DNA from 3 places in the Neorhizobium sp. AL 9.2.2 genome. Region 3 is predicted to be linked to each of the others. Evidence: predicted binding sites of a transcription regulator. Region 3 holds the regulator's gene; each other region holds the start of a gene.

Region 1 (5,986 bases), on a different contig from region 3:
ACCTTCAGACAGCGTCGAGCGGTCGTAATCCTGCCAGCTGGAGCGGGCAAGCGCGAACATGCGACTGCGCTCGGCAAAGGATTTCTCGATATCCGGATCCGGATCGATAAAGATGTCGCGGTGGTCGAAGGCGGCGATCAGGCGGATCTTTTCCGACAGAAGCATGCCGTTGCCGAAGACGTCGCCCGACATGTCGCCGACACCGGCGACGGAGAACGGCGTCGTCTGGATGTCGATGTCCTTTTCGCGGAAATGCCGCTTGACCGCTTCCCACGCGCCGCGGGCGGTAATGCCCATCTTCTTGTGGTCGTAGCCGGCCGAGCCGCCCGATGCGAAGGCATCATCCAGCCAGAAGCCGGCTTCCTGCGCCAGACCGTTCGCGGTGTCGGAGAAGGTTGCTGTGCCCTTGTCGGCGGCGACGACAAAGTAAGGATCGTCCTCATCGATGCGCAGCGTGTTTTCGGGCGGGACCACCTCTCCTTCGATGATGTTGTCGGTGACGGACAGAAGCGTGCGGATATAGGTCTTGTAAGCTTCCTTGCCGGCGTTGAAGAACGCGTCGCGCGAGGCGGCGGGGGGAAGCATTTTCGGGAAGAAGCCGCCCTTTGCGCCGACGGGAACGATGACGGCGTTCTTGACTTGCTGTGCCTTCACAAGGCCCAGTACCTCGGTGCGATAATCCTCGCCGCGGTCCGACCAGCGGATGCCGCCTCTAGCGACCTTGCCGAAGCGCAGGTGAACACCTTCGACTTCGGTGCCGTAGACGAAGATCTCGCGGAACGGGCGCGGCTCCGGCAGGCCGTCGAGTAAATCAGGATCGAGCTTGAACGCCAGCATCGGCTTTGCGCCGCCGTTCTCGTCCACCTGGAAGTAATTGGTGCGAAGCGTTGCGTCGATCGCGTTGACGAACCGGCGCAGCGTCCGGTCTTCGTCGAGGTTCGGGACGTTGCCGAGCGCTTCCTCGATCGTCTCGTGCAGCTCGGTCAGCTTCTTGATGCGGGTCTTTTCGGCAATCTTCGGATCGAACCCGTCGCGGAACAGGCGGAAGACGGCGGCGGAAATTTCCGGGTACTTGTTGAGCGTATCGGCGATGTAGGTCTGCGAGTAGACGATGCCGGCTTGGCGCAGATAGCGCGCATAGGCGCGCAGCACGGTCACTTCGCGGGCGGAAAGTCCGGCGAGCAGAACAAGGCGGTTGAAGCCGTCATTGTCGATCAGTCCCTCGAACGCCCTGAGGAATGCGTCTTCGAGCCGCTGTCCCTCGCGGGCGAGATCGATCTCACGGGCACCGTCGAGCTGCAGTTCCATGTCGTGCAGGACGATGAGGTCCGCTTGCGGGCCGGCGTGGATCTCGAATGTCTGCTCGCTGACCACGTGAAAGCCGAGATTTTCGAGAAGCGGCACGCGGCGCGACAGGGAAAGATGCTGGTCGCGGTGGAAGATCTTTAGCGAAACGGTATTGGCATCGTCACCGGGGCGCCGGTAGAAGTCGATGCGGATGGTCTCGCCGGCAGCGCAGGCGGCAATATCGGGCAGGTCGGCAAAGGTCTCTTCCGGCGAAAATGCTTCCTGGAAGGCGCGGGTGACGGAAAGGCGGGGGCCGTCTTCCGCAAGCAATGCGAACCTGTCTTCCCACGGCGTCGCGATAAGGCGCACGGCCTCCTCAAGCTTTGCCTGCGCGACGCGCGGCGTCTTGCCGCCGCTGCGGCCGATAATCATGTGGACGCGGGCAACGCGGGCTTCCGGAAAGGCCGGGTAATAGGCCGAAACGTGGCCGTCGAAGATTTCGCAGAGATATGCGCCGACCTTTTCGCGGACGATCGAGTTATAATCCTCGCGCGGCACATAGACGATGACAGAAACGAAACGGTCGAAATGGTCGATACGCGGCAGTACGCGCACGCGCGGCCGCTCGCTCAGCTCCATGATCTGTTCGCAGAAGCTCGAGAGAACATCGAGATCGATCTGAAAAAGGTCGTCGCGCGGGTAGGATTCCAGCGTGTTTTCGAGCATGCGGCCCGAATGGCTTTCCGGATCGAACCCGAAATTCTTCTCGATGCGGGCGATCTTTGCGCGCAGCAGCGGCACGTCGCGGACGGACTGGGTATAGGCCGTGGAGGTGAAAAGGCCGACGATGCGCAGTTCGCCGACCACATTGCCCTTTTCGTCGAAGCGCTTCACCCCGACGTAATCCATATAGGCGCGACGGTGCACGACGGATTTGACGTTGGCCTTGGCGACGATAAGGAAATCCGGGCCGTCGAGAAATTCGAGGATCTCGGGCGTGGTCGTGACCTGATCCTTGCCCTGTCGCAGCACGAGCACATCCGGATCGGACAGAATGCCGAGGCCCCTGCCCTTGCCGCGCTCCACCTTGGCATCGGCGCCCTTGCCCGAATAGGTGTATTCGCGCATGCCGAGGAAGGTGAAATTGTCGTTCCTGAGCCAGTCGAGAAAAGCATACGCCTCGTCGGCATCGGCCTTCTTGCCTTTTTTAGCGTTGACGAGTTGGGCCTGGGCGTCTTTGAGAACGCCGAGCATCGCGGACCAGCCGGTGATGGCCTGGTGCACCTGGTTAAGAACAAAGCGGATTCGCTCGACCAGCCCTTCGGCTTGCTCGTCGTTGAGCTGGGGCACATGGATCTGGATCAGGCTGACATGATGGGCCGGGTCGCCGGGTCGCTCGCTCGAGTGAAGCGTCGGCTGCTTGCCCGGTTCGATGACCAGGATCGGATGGACGGCCATCGTGAGGTCGCGATAGGCCGTCGTCACTTCACCCATGACCGAATCGAACAGAAACGGCATGTTGCGATCAATCACCGTAATGATCGAAACCGGCATTCCATCGGGCTCGACACCATCAAGGGTTTCGATTGTGATGTCGGCCTTGATTCGCGTCCAGGCTTTCAGCCGTCTTGCGGCATGTCCCGCGCACAGGGCAAGCATTTCTGGCGTGTAGTTTTCGAGATCGTCACTGCTGGCGCGGCTGAAGATCAGGAAGGGATCGAGATGGTCCTCCATGCCGGAAGCGGCCGCAATCCTGCCCGCCTTCTCGATCTGCTTGTCCCGCTTCGGGTTTTGCCGGCCTGCCATCTGTCTCTCCCTAAATTTTTTCTCAACGTGCGATAAAACGCAGCCAATGTCATTATGCTTTGCCGCGGTGTCTCACCGGTGCTTGCGGCTGGAATTTGTCATAGGCGTGTCACGTCTTGTTGACATGCCGACACAGAGATCCGATCAACGGTTCGATAACGTCGAAAGCAAGCATCATGCAGGGTAATTCAGGCGCGGTCATCGTCATTTCCAGCCATGTGATCCGTGGCTCGGTCGGTAACCGGGCCGCCGTCTTCGCGCTCGAGACCCTGGGATATCCCGTCTGGGCCATGCCGACCGTCGTTCTGCCCTGGCATCCCGGGCACGGTCCTTCGACGCGCCTGACGTTTCCCGAATCGGATTTCGACAAGGCTATAGACGATCTCATCCGGGCGCCATGGCTCGGCGAAGTGAAGGCGGTGCTGACCGGGTATTTCGGAAATGCCGCGCAGCCGCGCGCCGTGGCACGACTGATCGAGGCGCTGCGGAAAAACAACCCGGACCTTATCTACGTCTGCGATCCCGTGATGGGCGATCTCGGCGGGCTCTATATCCCGCAGCCGACAGCCGAAGCGATCCGCGACGAGCTTCTGCCGCTTGCCACCATCGCCACGCCGAACCGATACGAGCTTGCCTGGCTCTCGGGTGCACCGCTCGATGACAACAATGCAATCATGGAGGCAGCGATCGCGCTTGGGCCGCCGCGGATGCTGGTGACCTCGGCGGTGCCGATGATGACAGGCAGTACAGGCAATCTCTATCTCACCGGCAATCATGCGCTGCTGGCTGAACACAGGCTGATCGACCACGCCCCGAACGGGCTCGGAGACCTGCTCTCAGCGGTTTTTCTCGCCCGCGTCATGTCCGGCATGGATGAAGAGAAAGCCCTGCAGACAACGACTGCCAGCGTGTTCGAAGTGCTGGCGCGTTCGGTAAAGCGCGGGGCCAACGAGCTGACGCTGGAAATGGATGCCGCCAGCCTCTCGACGCCGATGGCGATGGTCCAGATGCGCCGGCTCGTGCATCCCCTTAAGAGGCGCAAGCCGTAAGCTCAAAGAGCATGCCCATCCACACAATGGCCGTTGATTCTCGTCTGGCTGCACGATAATCGTGAGCCATGAGCGAATTTCCAGAAAAACTGCTTTCGGGCTACCGTAACTTCATGAGTGGTCGCTACAGCGACGAGCGGGAGCGCTACCGCGCGCTCGCCGATACCGGCCAGAAGCCGCATACGCTCCTGGTTGCCTGTTGCGACAGTCGCGCGGCGCCCGAGACGATCTTCGACTGCGGTCCGGGAGAACTCTTCGTGGTCCGCAACGTCGCCAACATGGTACCGCGCTACGAGCCCGACAGCCAGTTTCACGGGACATCGGCTGCGGTTGAATACGCGGTGCAGGTGCTCGAGATCCGCAATATCGTTGTCATGGGCCACGGCCGCTGCGGCGGTATCCAGGCAGCGCTCGACGCTTCCATGAAGCCGCTGTCGGAGGGGGATTTCATCGGCAAGTGGATGGGTTTGGTCAGGCCTGCGGCCACGCAGATCCAGAGCAACGACCTGATGACCCAGAGCGAGCGTCAGACAGCGCTCGAACGGGTGTCGATCCGCAATTCGATCGCCAATCTGCAGACCTTCCCCTTCGTCCGCGATCTCACGGAAAAGGGAGAACTCGACATTCACGGCGCCTGGTTCGATATCTCGACCGGCGAGTTGTGGGTGATGAACGAGAAGGGCGATTTCACCCGGCCAGACATCAGTGTACCCGCGATCGAGGCCGAGCAGAGCCCGGCCTGATCATTTCAACCGTGTAACGGCTCAGCCGCCGTCGATCTGGGCGCCCATGTATGCGATCGCCTGCTGGTAGACGGTTGCCGCGTTCCAGCCTTGGATGGCGACGAAATTCGGCTCGCCCTGCTGGTAACCGGCGCCTGTACGCCAGCCATGACCCTTGAGGAAGTTGGCGGTCGATGCCAGGGCATCGGCGCGCGAACGGACCATGTCGATATGGCCGTCACCGTCGCCATCGGCGCCGTAGCGGATGACGTTGAGCGGCAGGAACTGGGTCTGGCCGATTTCGCCATGCGCTGCACCCTTTGCAGTGGTGCTGAGATCACCGCGGGCAACGAGCTGCAGGGCAGCGTAAAGCTGTTCGGTAAAGTATGCCGAACGGCGGCAGTCATAGGAAAGCGTTGCGACGGCTGACAGCGTATGCTGGTCGCCCATGTAATTGCCGAAACCGGTTTCCATGCCCCAGATCGCCAGGATCGGACCGGCCGGAACGCCGTAGCGGCGCTCGATCGACGCAAACAGCGCTGCGTTGGATTTCTTCATGGACTTGCCGCGCGAGATGATCGTTGCGCCACCGCGCTTCTTCATGAACTCGTCGAAGGAAAGCTTGAAGCTTTTCTGGCCGCGGTCGGCGCGAATGGTCGGGCGGTTGTAGACGACGTTGGCAAAGGCGCGGTCGAGAACTGCAGGGCTGATACCCTTGGACGGTGCCTGCTGCTTGAAATCGGCGACCCAGCGGTCGAAACCGGCTCCATCATTGCCGCAGGCGGCGGCAAAGGCCGGGGCTGCGGTTGCAAGCGTTGCTGCTGCGATCAATCCTGCCAGAATAGTCTTCATCATGCGGTCAAACCCGTCGAAAGTCCGGATTGCTTGGCCGAAAGCTTCCGGAAGAATTGCGCTATATTCGGCCTTATGACCCCAGTGGCGGATAATCGCAATTCATCTTCCCATGAATAGTTCGTGAAGAGAGACGAATCGAAAAAACCCCGTCATTTCTGACGGGGCTTTCTAAGCGGATTTGCTTAATAAAGTACGTTACTTATCAAGCAGCAACCTTGCGTGGCTTGATGAGACCGCGATTGACCAGAAGTTCGGCGATCTGGATCG
Region 2 (5,986 bases), on a different contig from region 3:
GTCTGAGCCGAAGCTGCGACAGGCAAAAGAGACAGGGAGAGGGCTGCGAGGCCCAGAAACGAGGTGCGTATAGTCGTCAACGACATGTTCCTTCTCTGGCGATTCTTATTTTTGTTGTGTCTTCAGTTTTTCTCGGGACGCACCTCTCCTGCGCCGGGAAGCCCGTCGGGACAGATGGTCACGGATGTTTGTCTTCATCGACGGCTGCCAAAACGGCACGGATATCCGGCAGAGTCCCCGACCAAGCCGCGGGCTCCTGTGTCGCGAACAGCTTTTCGAGCTGTCAGGCTTTGATGAGCTTCACGTGGAAGCTGTAGCGTTCTGCGAGATAGTGCAGGACGACGTATTCCACTGGCTGCCTGTCCGGCATCCAGGAGGTTCGATGGCAGATCAGCACGACCGCTGGCTGCCGGACGTTGAGGATGCGGGCCGTCATGGTATCGGCCATCGCGGCTTCGATGCGTTCGTCGCCACCGGCGAACACGATGTCGTCGCGCTTCAGTCTTTCGTAAAGCGAGCCGCTATCCAGTTCCTCGATCGTCGGGATACCCGACTTCTTGAACAGTTGCGGGCGCAGATAGGTGATCGAGGTGGCGAGAGGCATGCCGTCCGCCAGCATTGTCCTGTCGATCTCCACCACGTCGTCGCCGGGCTGAAGTTGCAGCTCCAAGGCGATCGCCGCACTTGCGGACACGATCTTTACGGATCGTGTCCGATAACCTGGTGTGAGACCGCGCCGGCGCATGTCTTCCGAGAACGAGGAGATCTGGTTCAACGGACGCTCGACACGCGGCTCGATGACGATCGACCCGACACCGGAGCGTCGCTTGATTAGGCCTTCGGTCTCCAGATAATCCAGCGCTGCCCGTGATGTGCTGCGGCTGACACCGAAGCGCTTGTTGATCTCCGCTTCACCCGGCAGAACATCGCCCGGCTTGAAATTGCCGCTCTCGATATCCGTGCGCAGCCGGTCCGCAATCTGCGACCAGCGTGGGATAGGGCTCTCCTCAAGATCGGTATCGTTCCAGCTCATGGCGATAGAGTATAACGTCATGACATTTCGTCAAGGCTATTTTTAAGCAATTTGATGTGCGCTTAGTTTTTGGGCGGGATCAATATCATTGAACAGCGCTCGCCGATGGACGGTGCCGAGGTGGCCGTCGAAGTGCGGTCCCTCCAACGCGGTAAGTATGTTCGTGGTCGAGTGCTCCACCGCCTTGGAGCCCTCCATCTTGGGGTAAGGTCAAGTCGGGGCGGCAGGACGGCTCGTCAACATAAGCCGTCCCGTCGCAAACGGAGCGAGCGTTGCTCTTCCACCATCGCCAGCTTCCTCACATTCAAAAGCGCTGAACTCTGACATCATCGAACACCAACGCCGATCCATGGGAAAAGCCGAGGAGTTTATCGCAGCAGATATGCAGTTTCACACGCGCATCGCGCAGATCACCGGAAACCCGATCTTAATTGCAGTCAGTGAAGCGATGCTGGCATGGCTGATGACCTATTACACGGACGTGCTCATCTGGACCGGCAAGGAGAAATTCACGCTGGTTGAGCATGAAGAGCCTCCATCGACTGGCGGCTAAGGATGTTGGCGGTGCGGTCCTTACGCACCTTGGACGGTCGAGGGCATCGTACACGCGATAGCAAGACCATAAAGGGACGGATGTTCTGACGGCAGGTCGATGGTTCTCGTCCGTTCAACTTGAAGGCTCGGAAGCGGATGTCGCGATAGCGCTTCTCTGTGGTAAAGTTTGGTCACGGCTGAAATGGAATGGTTCGCCCAGGTTGGCGCGCCTGACCCTTGGTGTATGAAACGCCATGCACCTTGACGCCATCGACGTTCAACAGAGTTATGATCCCTCCCTTGTTAGACAAAGCGGCTGGTGACTTGATCTCGATGCTCATGGTCGCGCCAGCAGCGATCGTGCCGGACAGCGTCATCGTATTCTTCTGCTTATCCTTGATCATCCATCCATCGAGCTGAACGGCAACGTCGGCCGTATTCAGTAGGGTGACGGTCTCGCGTTCGGGGGTGCGCACGTCGTTGACAAGTGCTGCGATGATCCGCACCAGTCCATCAGGAACGTCAAACGGCGGAATTCGGTCGCGATCTACCGGCGTATGTGGCTCACCATCGTGATCTGGATTGGCCGGGACGATCGGATCGGCGCTATCGTCGTCGGAATGCCAAGCTTGCGTCTGAAACTTGAGGAAGATCGCCACCCACTGGTTTTCGTTCGGGAATTCGAAAATCAGCGCACCATCTTGGAATTTGCCGTTGTCGCTCGCGAATTTACCGGGCGGGTTACCCTGGTTCATATGGATATCATGAATGCCGCGACCTGGCTTGAAACCGAAATACTTGTCCGCTTTGTCGGGTTCTGGACCCCAGGTTTCGCCAAATGCATAGATCCAAGACTCTTCATTGGACATGGCGCGCTGCAAATAAGCGTCGATCTTTTCGTTCAGGTCGTTGTCTGGCCCTGTGGCTGAAAGCGGCAAGGGCTTTAGCTCCCAAGGCTGCATGAGATTGCTCCGAATGAAGTCGAGAGCGATGCCATCTGGAACGCTTGCTGCGCGGTGAAGCCCCTCGGACAACGCCGCAATCTTTTCCGTGATCGGATGCTCAAAGGCCGAGCGGACCAAGAACTGTACTTCGCTCCCGTCCTGTGATCTGACATTGATCGCAATGCGATGCATGGTTCCGTTTTCGGATACCAAAACCTGATAGTGGGGATTTGCGCCTGTTGCGAGGCGGTTGTTCGTCGGACGTCCCTTCAGGACGGCGTAGTTTTTCAGCGGCATGTCAGGGCTCACACAGTTAGAATTCATCGAATAGCAGTGTCGTGACAATTGCAGGTTGGTTGATCGGCTTGAGAACGACAGTTTCTGTAAAGTCTGACGTCCTCCGTTTGCGAGTGGATCAGTCAAAATGACAGGGCAAGCCAACGCGCCGCGTGCCTGCGGCAGTTTAGCCTAAAGCTTTGGCGCCGCCCGCCTCACGGCTTTTGCTGCGAACGAAATCTCGCCTGTGGCCGAGACCTTAAATCGATACGCCTCGTTCATAAATTTCTTGCCTGAGTGAGTGAAAGCGAGCACCCGCTCACCATCTGTCCTAACGTGAGAGATACCGAAATTGGTTCGCTCAAAAGCGAACACCTTCCTCGCGGCATCCTTGGGGTCATTCACAGAGCCAAGGACCTTGAAAAAAGCCGCGAGCTCAGTGCAGAATATGATGGAAGGTGTTGTTCGCCCGGCTTTTCCAAGAGCTGCTATAAGAGTGGCGCGTGGGTGAATGTATTCCTTAGCTTCGCTCTCGTCTCCTGACGAAATCAACGACACGACCGGAGAGACCTCCTTGAGAAACTCCATGTCGAAGTCGGCGGACCCATGGTGAGGCGCCTTCAGGATTTCCGCGCGGACGGCTGCACCGGGTAGCGCCTCTCGCAACCGTTGCCCGGCCTCCTGGTTCATGTCGCCGGTAAAAAGAAACCGAACGTTGCCGTAGCGGAGACGGAAGTTGATCGAATGTCCGTTGATCGTATGAGACGCGGAGGGAGAGCCAACCTTGGCGGCGACAGTCCCTAACATGAGATTTGCATCGTCCGGTGGTTCACCCAAAAACCGCAAGCCGACATCCTTGTCGATAATATCGGTAATGGGGCCAAGAAGCTCCACCGAGATATTGTCGGCGGCGAGAAAGTCGAAGGCACCTACACTTGTGTGATCAAGACGCCGCTTCTCAATCGGCTTCCCGGTTGCGCGTTCGACGCGTGGTCCCCACGCTTCGAGGGTCTCGACCCAAGTGTTGAACTTCCCGTTTCTGTCAACTTCCGGGACGGTAGCTTGATCGTCCACGAGGTCGACAATGAATATCCTTCCATCTGCCTCTACGGTCCTGCCGAACATCTCGGTTTCTTTTCGGCGTTCGCCGGTAAGCTTCTTCAGCGGGCGTTTCACGATGCCATTGTGAAAAATCCGCTTCGGGGCGACAAATATCCGCTTTTGAGGTCTCGTATCGGTTTCCGACTTTCGCAGTTCGGTAAGGCCATCAAAATGGTCGGCGTCACCGTGCGTGATGAGAATGAGATCGACAATCAGTGGATCGTCATCGCTTGTTTTCGGAAATCGCGCATTGGCATGCCGAGCAAAGAGCTGGTTGTCGCCGCCGTCGATGAAGATCACTTTACCGCTCGGCGTTTCGATGATCAGGCCATCGCCTTGCTGGACGTCGACCATCGACAGACGGAGCAATGCATCCGACCGAAGTCGAGCCCGCCCATCGATAAATCCTCGGTCTACAACTCCCCGGAGACCGACGATCTCAACCTCTTTTTTGCCCTCTGGCTCAGACAGGACATTGCAGCCATCACCCCAGTAGTACTGGGCTTCCGAACCGTCGGGTCGCCGAAGATTTACGATGTCATCATCAAGATATTGCATCGAAACTCCTCCACAGAGAACGATCAGAAACAAAAGTTTAGATTAGTATTCTATCGAGTCAACTAGAGTATAAGATTAAAATCGTTCAAAAGCAGTCATCAATTATTTATAAGGTTCAAGAATATTGTATTTATCAATGCCATATAAAAAGAGTGACTGAACTCCGTCAAAGATGCGAAGCATAGGCCTTTAGTGCGGATCGCAGCGGTTTGCGCTTGCCTTGTCGGGTGGCGGATCGCGCACCATGCTCTCTCGGTGTCCTGCTGAGGCGGGCAGTCAGGCAGGAGCATCAGTGTTATGTAAAGCGGCCGCGTGACGGCTGACGGCTCCTAAACCGATCGACCGTGTCTCAAATGGACGCGATCCAAACCTGCCTCGATCTGGCAATTTGTGCGACAGATAGCAAGCTGAGGCTGTAGGAATGCTCCGGACGAAGACGCTCGCCAAGATTCGCAATGTCGACGAAAAAGTCGAGCAGCGCGTCAGCTGGCCCAGTCACGTCGTGGTCGACGGTGACCATACATTTGTCATTTCACTCCATACCCATGTTGACTTATAAGCGCTTTTCCGTGGTATAAAGCTTACAACATAAGTAGGTGGAGGCGTATGTTAGTCATTCTTGCGGACGACCTGACCGGTGCGCTCGACTCGGCGGCGCCTTTTGCCGGGCGAGGTATTCGCACCGACGTGGCGCTCAACCTTGATGCAATCACGGGGATCGTCGCCGATCGCCCCGCTGTGCTGTCCATCAACCTCAATACACGCGAAACAAGTGCCGGCGAAGCACGTGCCGCCACGGCTGCGACAATCACCTTGCTGCCGCCGGGAACGCGGCTGTTCAAGAAGGTCGATTCCCGCCTCAAGGGAAATATCGTTGCCGAACTGGACGCCATCCCTTTCACACGTGCCCTCGTTGCGCCTGGGATACCAGAGTTCGGTCGGGTCGTTGCGAACGGATGTGTCACCGGCTTTGGTATCGACGCTCCGATCGTGATCGCCGACAGGCTCGGTGCGCACACAGCTCGTGCCCATATCCCTGACGCTAGCTCAGCCGCCGACATGGACGTTGCGCTCGACGTCGCTGAGAACAACGGGACCGATCTGCTGATCGGCGCTCGCGGTCTTGCAGAAGCGCTCGCCCGTCGCATGACGAACAAGGTCGATGCGCAGGCAGCGACCATCCCGTCCGGTCCGATCACATTTGTCATCGGATCGCGCGATCCGATCACGCTTGCGCAGATCGACGCCCTGCGCAACGGCCACAGCCTGACGTATCTGCCTGCGCCGAACGGCCGGCTGGACGCGGAAAGTGGGACAAGACCTGATCTGACGCTGGTGCACGCGACGCCGGGTGAGGAAGAGCTCGATGCGCAGCTTGTGGCGGAAGCTCTGGCTGACGGCGTGCACGAGAACCTTGCCGGTTACGACGGAACGCTGCTTCTCTCCGGTGGAGCGACGGCCGAGGCGGTGCTGCGTCGGCTGGGCCTGTCGAGGCTGCGTCTGCATGGCGAATGCCTGCCGGGTCTTGGTCTTGCGTCGG
Region 3 (5,986 bases):
GTCACCTCGAAGCATAGATTGCGTGGGTGCGGCGGATTTATTTCGCCGCAGAGGTGAACGGATTCTGTCTGCCAGCAACGTTCAAAGGCGGAGAACGGCATGAACTGGACTGATGAGCGCGTCGAGCGACTTAAAAAACTATGGTCGGAAGGTCTCAGCGCCAGCCAGATTGCAGCCCAACTTGGAGGCGTAAGCCGCAATGCCGTGATCGGCAAAGTGCACCGTCTCAACCTTCCGGGTCGCGCCAAAGCAGGCGGTTCGGCGTCGGCCAATCGCCCGGCATCTAAGCGCCCAGCGCCCGCAGCTCCGCGCGCGCCGAGCTTTGCCGGACGCGACACAGCCCGTCCCGCAGCACGGACGGTGGGTGCAAACGCACTCAAGGAAGATCAGGACGTCAACGTCGCCGAACCGGTGAAATACACCGCTTCCGGCAGCGTCGTCGTGCCGATCTCGCGCCGTCTGTCGCTGACGGATCTCACCGAGCGCACATGCAAGTGGCCGGTTGGCGATCCGCTGACGGACGACTTTCATTTCTGCGGTTGCGATGCGCAGGATGCGTCGCCCTATTGCAAATATCACGCGAAGCTTGCCTACCAGCCGGTACACGAGCGCCGTCGTCCGGCTGCCCGCGCGTCCTAAGCCAGGCGGCTGCGGAAACAAGATCGAAGGCGGGCTCTGGCCCGCCTTTTGCGTTTTCGGCATGGCTGACTTGCGCTGAAAAAACTTGCCTCGCACTCCCTGGGCTCCTATTTCGGCCTCGAGAGAGGACGACCTCCCCCTGAATGGGCATAACGCCGGGACGACCCGGCATGAACCTCACCTAAAGGGGAAGATCATGCGCTCGATAAGAGACCGTATTCGCCACGCCATCAGCTTTGAAATCATCGGGCTTCTGATGATGGTGCCGCTCGGCGCTTTCGTCTTCGACATGCCGGCCGAACATATGGGCATTGTCGGCGTCGTGTCTGCGACGGTCGCGACCGGCTGGAACTACCTCTACAATCTGGGTTTCGACCGCTTTCTGCAGGCGCGACGGGGTACGACGCTAAAGACGCCTGCCTTGCGCATTGCTCATGCGGTGCTGTTCGAAATCGGTCTGCTGGTCGTGCTGATGCCGTTTATCGCGTGGTATCTGCAGATTACTCTTCTCCATGCGCTGACAATGGATATCGCGATCGCGCTGTTCTACGTGGTCTATGCCTATCTCTTCAATCTTGGCTACGACAAGCTGTTCCCGCTGCCGGAATGGAAGACCCAGGAAGCCGCCTGACCATCAGAGTTTCGGACGGTGCGATACGCCAGTCCGATGGAAGCCTGAATGTCTCGGCAAACCCGATCTCTCCGGCGCGCGTGATCCGCAGGGCCCGGGTTTCCTCCCGGCGACCGATCCAGCCGACGGCGAGTGCGCGGTCCAGCAGCGTCGCACCCATTTGTCCCGCCAGATGCGGCCGTCGCTCGCTCCAATCCAGGCATGTCCGGCAGAGCGGGCGTTTCGAACGGGTCAGCTGGTCGAGATCGATCCCGAAATCACAAAAGAACCGTCTGCCCTCGTCGGTGATCAGGCCTGCTCCATCGCCGAGCAGCAGATAGCCGTTGCCGGTCAGGGAGTCGGCGAGCGCGATGGCGAGGCGGCCTGCCATGTGATCGTAACAGGTGCGGGCAAGCCGTAACGCCTCGTCTTTCGGGCCGACAGGATGATGGCGCTTCGGCCCATCCGCGGCGACGGCCATCAACGCGTGGATCGCGTGCGCGACTTCCGGAGAGGCAAGTCGGTAATAGCGGTGCCTGCCCTGCTTCTCGACCTCGATCAGGCGAGCCTGCGCCAGTTTGCCGAGATGGCCGCTGGTGGTCTGCGCGGTGACACCTGCGTGGCTTGCCAGTTCGCCCGCCGTCAGGGCCTGGCCGCCCATCAGCGCGGACAGCATGTTGGCGCGTGCAGCATCGCCGATCAGGCTTGCAACTTCCGCGATCGTATTTCCTGAAACCATATTGGACATGATCCAGTTCTAGCACCGGAAAACTTTGCCGTCAGCGGTCAACGGTTCGGCCGTCGCCGAAGCATTTCTTTTCCTCTCTCCGCTAAGAGGGGCGGAGATTGCATGGATGGGGATAGGAACTGGAATGGCGGACACCAAAACAAGCATGGCAACGGATCTGTTGCTGCTCCTCACGCTCGCGACGCTTTGGGGCGCGTCCTACACGCTGATCAAGGTCGGTGTGGAGACGATCTCGCCCATCACCTTTATCGCCGTCAGGACGCTGGTCGCCGGTCTCATTCTCGTTGCGGCACTGCGCCTGCGCGGCTTGAAACTGCCGAGGGACCGGCAGACCTGGACGCTCTTCACGGTTCAGGCCTGCCTGAACAGCGCTGTCCCCTTCACCCTGATTGCCTGGGCCGAACAGACGACCGATGCGGGCCTTGCCACCATTTTGAGTTCAACGACGCCGATCTTCGCGTTTCTGCTGACGGCGCTGATCACGCGCCATGAAAGCGTCTCTGCGGCCAAGCTGTTCGGAGTTGCGGCAGGCATTGTCGGAATATGCCTGATCGTCGGCATGGAGGCGCTTGCCGGGTCGGGCGAGAACCTCTGGGCTCAACTCGCCATCGTGACCGCGACGATCTGCTATGCGGCGGCTGCCATCTTCGGGAAGAATTTTAAGGGATTGGACCCGATGATGCCCGCCGCGGGATCGCTGATCGCAGGGGCGGCCATCCTCATTCCCGTGAGCCTCGTGGTCGACAGACCCTGGACGCTGACGCCCAGCACCGATTCGATGCTCGCCCTGTTGGCGCTCGCGGTATTTTCGACGGCGCTCGCCTTCGTCATCTATTTCCGGCTGGTGCAGACGCTGGGCTCCGTCGGCACGACGGCGCAGGCCTATCTGCGGGTGCCGATCGGCGTTGGCATCGGCGTCGTGTTTCTCGGCGAAACGCTTGCCTCGACAGCCTGGCTCGGTCTCGCCTGCGTCGTGACCGGCGTGATTGCCATGACGCTGCCGGCTAGGAGACGCGGTGCTCAGGCTTCCATTGAGTAACCGGCACCGCGGACCGTGCGGATGACATCCTGCATGTTGGAGAAGTTGAGTGCCTTCCGCAGGCGCCCCACATGCACGTCGACGGTGCGTTCGTCGACATAGATGTCATGACCCCAGACGCCGTCGAGCAGCTGCGAGCGCGAAAAGACGCGGCTGGGTGAGGCCATCAGGAATTCCAGAAGTCTAAACTCTGTCGGCCCGAGGCGAACTTCGCGGCTCTTGCGGTGAACGCGATGGGTTTCGCGATCGAGTTCGATGTCGCCGCATTTGAGGACGCTCGAAAGGACCTCTGGTCGGGCACGGCGCAGCATCGCCTTGACGCGGGCCATCAGTTCCGGTGTCGAAAACGGCTTGACCACATAGTCGTCGGCGCCCGTGGCAAGCCCACGAACGCGCTCGCTTTCTTCGCCGCGCGCCGTCAGCATGATGATCGGCAGGCGTTCCGTCTCCGGCCGCATGCGCAGGCGACGGCACAGTTCGATGCCCGAAACGCCTGGCAGCATCCAGTCGAGAATGAGAAGATCCGGAACGCGCTCCTGAAGCCTGATTTCCGCTTCGTCACCGCGAAGCACGGTATCGACCTCGTAACCCTCGGCCTCCAGGTTATACCGAAGGAGGACGCTGAGGGCCTCTTCGTCTTCCACGACTGCGATCTTCGGCTGCATTCCGACTTGCTCCGTCACTCGTCCCGAACTGCACTGGGATCCGCCAGATCCGCTCGCGCTGCTTCAGGTCATTGGTTTTGGCAGTTATCGTCCCGAAACCGGCAGGCGATTTCGGGAGAGCTGCATCATGTCCCGGCGGAGCCGAGCATGTTGGACGTATCGTCCTTAGGACGTTCGCCCTCCGGCTGTGCGCCGGTCGCGATGTAGTAGATGGTCTCGGCGATATTCGTCGCGTGGTCGCCGATGCGCTCGATGTTCTTGGCGCAGAACAGGAGATGGGTGCAGGTGGTGATGTTGCGCGGATCCTCCATCATGTAGGTGAGGAGTTCGCGGAATAGCGAGGTGTACATCGCGTCGATCTCTTCATCGCGCTGGCGGATGATCTCCGCTTTTTCCGCAGAGCGGTTGGCGAAAACATCAAGAACGTCCTTGAGCTGCACCAGCGCCAGTTCGGAAAGATGCTCCAAACCACGGGCAAGCTTGCGCGGGACGCCTGTTCCCTGCACGGCGAGCACGCGCTTGGCGGTGTTCTTGCCAAGGTCGCCGACGCGTTCCAGGTCAGCTGCAATGCGCAGCGTGCCGATGATCTCGCGAAGGTCAGCCGCCATCGGCTGGCGCTTGGCGATGGTGACGATCGCCTTGTCCTGGATATCGCGCTCGGCGTGGTCGAGAATGACGTCGTCCGAGATGACCTTCTGGGCCAGTGCGGAGTCGGAGTTCACGAGCGCACGCACGGCATCTCCGCACATCTGTTCAGCGAGACCGCCCATTTCGGAGATCCGGCGGTTCAGGTATTTCAGTTCCTCGTCATAGGCCGAGAGAATATGGGTCGAAACCATGTGTCTGATCCTTGATGTCTGCAGTTGCGGCTGAGGGCTTTAAGCCCGCATCAGCCGAAGCGGCCCATGATGTAATCCTGGGTGCGCTGGTCATCCGGATTGGTGAACATCTTGTCGGTATCGTTTTCCTCGACCAGATTGCCGAGATGGAACATTGCCGTGCGCTGCGAAACGCGGGCCGCCTGCTGCATCGAGTGGGTGACGATGACGATCGTGTAGTTGGCGCGCAGTTCGTGGATCAGTTCCTCGACCTTGGCCGTGGCAATCGGATCGAGTGCCGAGCATGGCTCGTCCATCAGAATGACTTCAGGCGAAACCGCGATCGCACGGGCGATGCAAAGGCGCTGCTGCTGGCCGCCGGAGAGGCCGGTGCCACCTTCATGCAGGCGATCCTTGACTTCGGCCCAGAGGCCCGCGCGCTGCAGGCTTGCCTCGACGATCGCGTCCATCTCCGTCTTGCCGCGGGCAAGACCGTGGATGCGGGGACCGTAGGCGATGTTCTCGTAGATCGACTTCGGGAACGGGTTCGGCTTCTGGAACACCATGCCGACGCGGGCACGCAGTTCAACGACGTCGATTTCCTTGTCGTAGATATCGTCGCCGTCGAGCGTGATCTTGCCGGTAACGCGGCAGCCCTCGATCGTGTCGTTCATGCGGTTCATCGTGCGCAGGAAGGTGGACTTGCCGCAGCCGGACGGGCCGATCAACGCGGTGACGGTATGCTCGCGGACATTCAGGTTCACGTCATAAAGGGCGCGCTTGTCACCATAATAAACGGAGACATCCTTGCCGATCATCTTATGTGCAACGTCGTTCATTTTCTTGTCCAGAGCCTTCTCAACTGCTGCTTCTGACATCATGTTCATTGCTTTTCCCCCTCTCTCTACCAACGCCGTTCGAAGCGGCGTCGCAAGAGAATTGCGCCAACATTCATCAAGATCAGGAACAGGAGCAGGATCATGATCGCTCCCGAGGTCCGTTCAACGAAGGCGCGTTCCGCCTCGTTGGCCCACATGTAGATCTGTACCGGCAGTGCCGTCGACGGATCCATCGGCGTGGTTGGATAGTTTGCCACGAAGGCGACCATGCCGATCAAGAGAAGCGGCGCGGTTTCGCCGAGCGCGTGCGCCAGGCCAATGATCGTACCGGTCAGGATACCGGGCATGGCAAGCGGCAGGACGTGGTGGAAGATGGTCTGCATCTTCGAGGCACCGAGCCCAAGCGCTGCGGCGCGGATCGACGGTGGCACTGCTTTCAGCGCCGCGCGGGTGGCGATGATGATGGTCGGAAGCGTCATCAGCGTCAGAACCAGGCCGCCGACCAGCGAGGCCGAGCGCGGCAGGCCCATGAAGTTGATGAAGACCGCGAGACCCAACAGACCGTAGACGATCGACGGGACCGCTGCGAGATTGTTGATGTTGACCTCGATCAGGTCCGTGAACCGGT

What was found. The regulator PhoB, encoded in region 3, activates phosphate uptake and scavenging genes when phosphate is short. The targets are predictions, from matches to a motif close to TGTCATNNANCTGTCAT.
Region 1: G6K99_RS17375 (NAD-glutamate dehydrogenase) is a predicted target of PhoB. The motif match lies at 3,190-3,206, and genes of this name have one in related genera.
Region 2: G6K99_RS21310 (DUF2278 family protein) is a predicted target of PhoB. The motif match lies at 2,839-2,855, and genes of this name have one in related genera.

What each region holds. Positions count from the first base shown of each region.
Region 1 covers NZ_JAALXU010000008.1:88,302-94,287, reverse strand. The annotation lists gene G6K99_RS17375 (NAD-glutamate dehydrogenase) at 1-3,093, opposite strand, end outside; gene pdxY (pyridoxal kinase PdxY) at 3,270-4,142, shown strand; gene G6K99_RS17365 (carbonic anhydrase) at 4,211-4,885, shown strand; gene G6K99_RS17360 (lytic transglycosylase domain-containing protein) at 4,907-5,719, opposite strand; gene G6K99_RS17355 (aspartate-semialdehyde dehydrogenase) at 5,922-5,986, opposite strand, start outside.
Region 2 covers NZ_JAALXU010000009.1:816,747-822,732, reverse strand. The annotation lists gene G6K99_RS21325 (ABC transporter substrate-binding protein) at 1-80, opposite strand, end outside; gene G6K99_RS21320 (GntR family transcriptional regulator) at 284-1,054, opposite strand; partial or broken gene G6K99_RS21315 (FCD domain-containing protein) at 1,356-1,647, shown strand; gene G6K99_RS21310 (DUF2278 family protein) at 1,759-2,808, opposite strand; gene G6K99_RS21305 (ComEC/Rec2 family competence protein) at 2,980-4,446, opposite strand; gene G6K99_RS21300 (four-carbon acid sugar kinase family protein) at 5,053-5,986, shown strand, end outside.
Region 3 covers NZ_JAALXU010000001.1:369,360-375,345, reverse strand. The annotation lists gene G6K99_RS01920 (GcrA family cell cycle regulator) at 100-639, shown strand; gene G6K99_RS01915 (PACE efflux transporter) at 836-1,270, shown strand; gene G6K99_RS01910 (helix-turn-helix transcriptional regulator) at 1,209-1,997, opposite strand; gene G6K99_RS01905 (DMT family transporter) at 2,122-3,036, shown strand; gene phoB (phosphate regulon transcriptional regulator PhoB) at 3,018-3,701, opposite strand; gene phoU (phosphate signaling complex protein PhoU) at 3,827-4,540, opposite strand; gene pstB (phosphate ABC transporter ATP-binding protein PstB) at 4,591-5,406, opposite strand; gene pstA (phosphate ABC transporter permease PstA) at 5,424-5,986, opposite strand, start outside.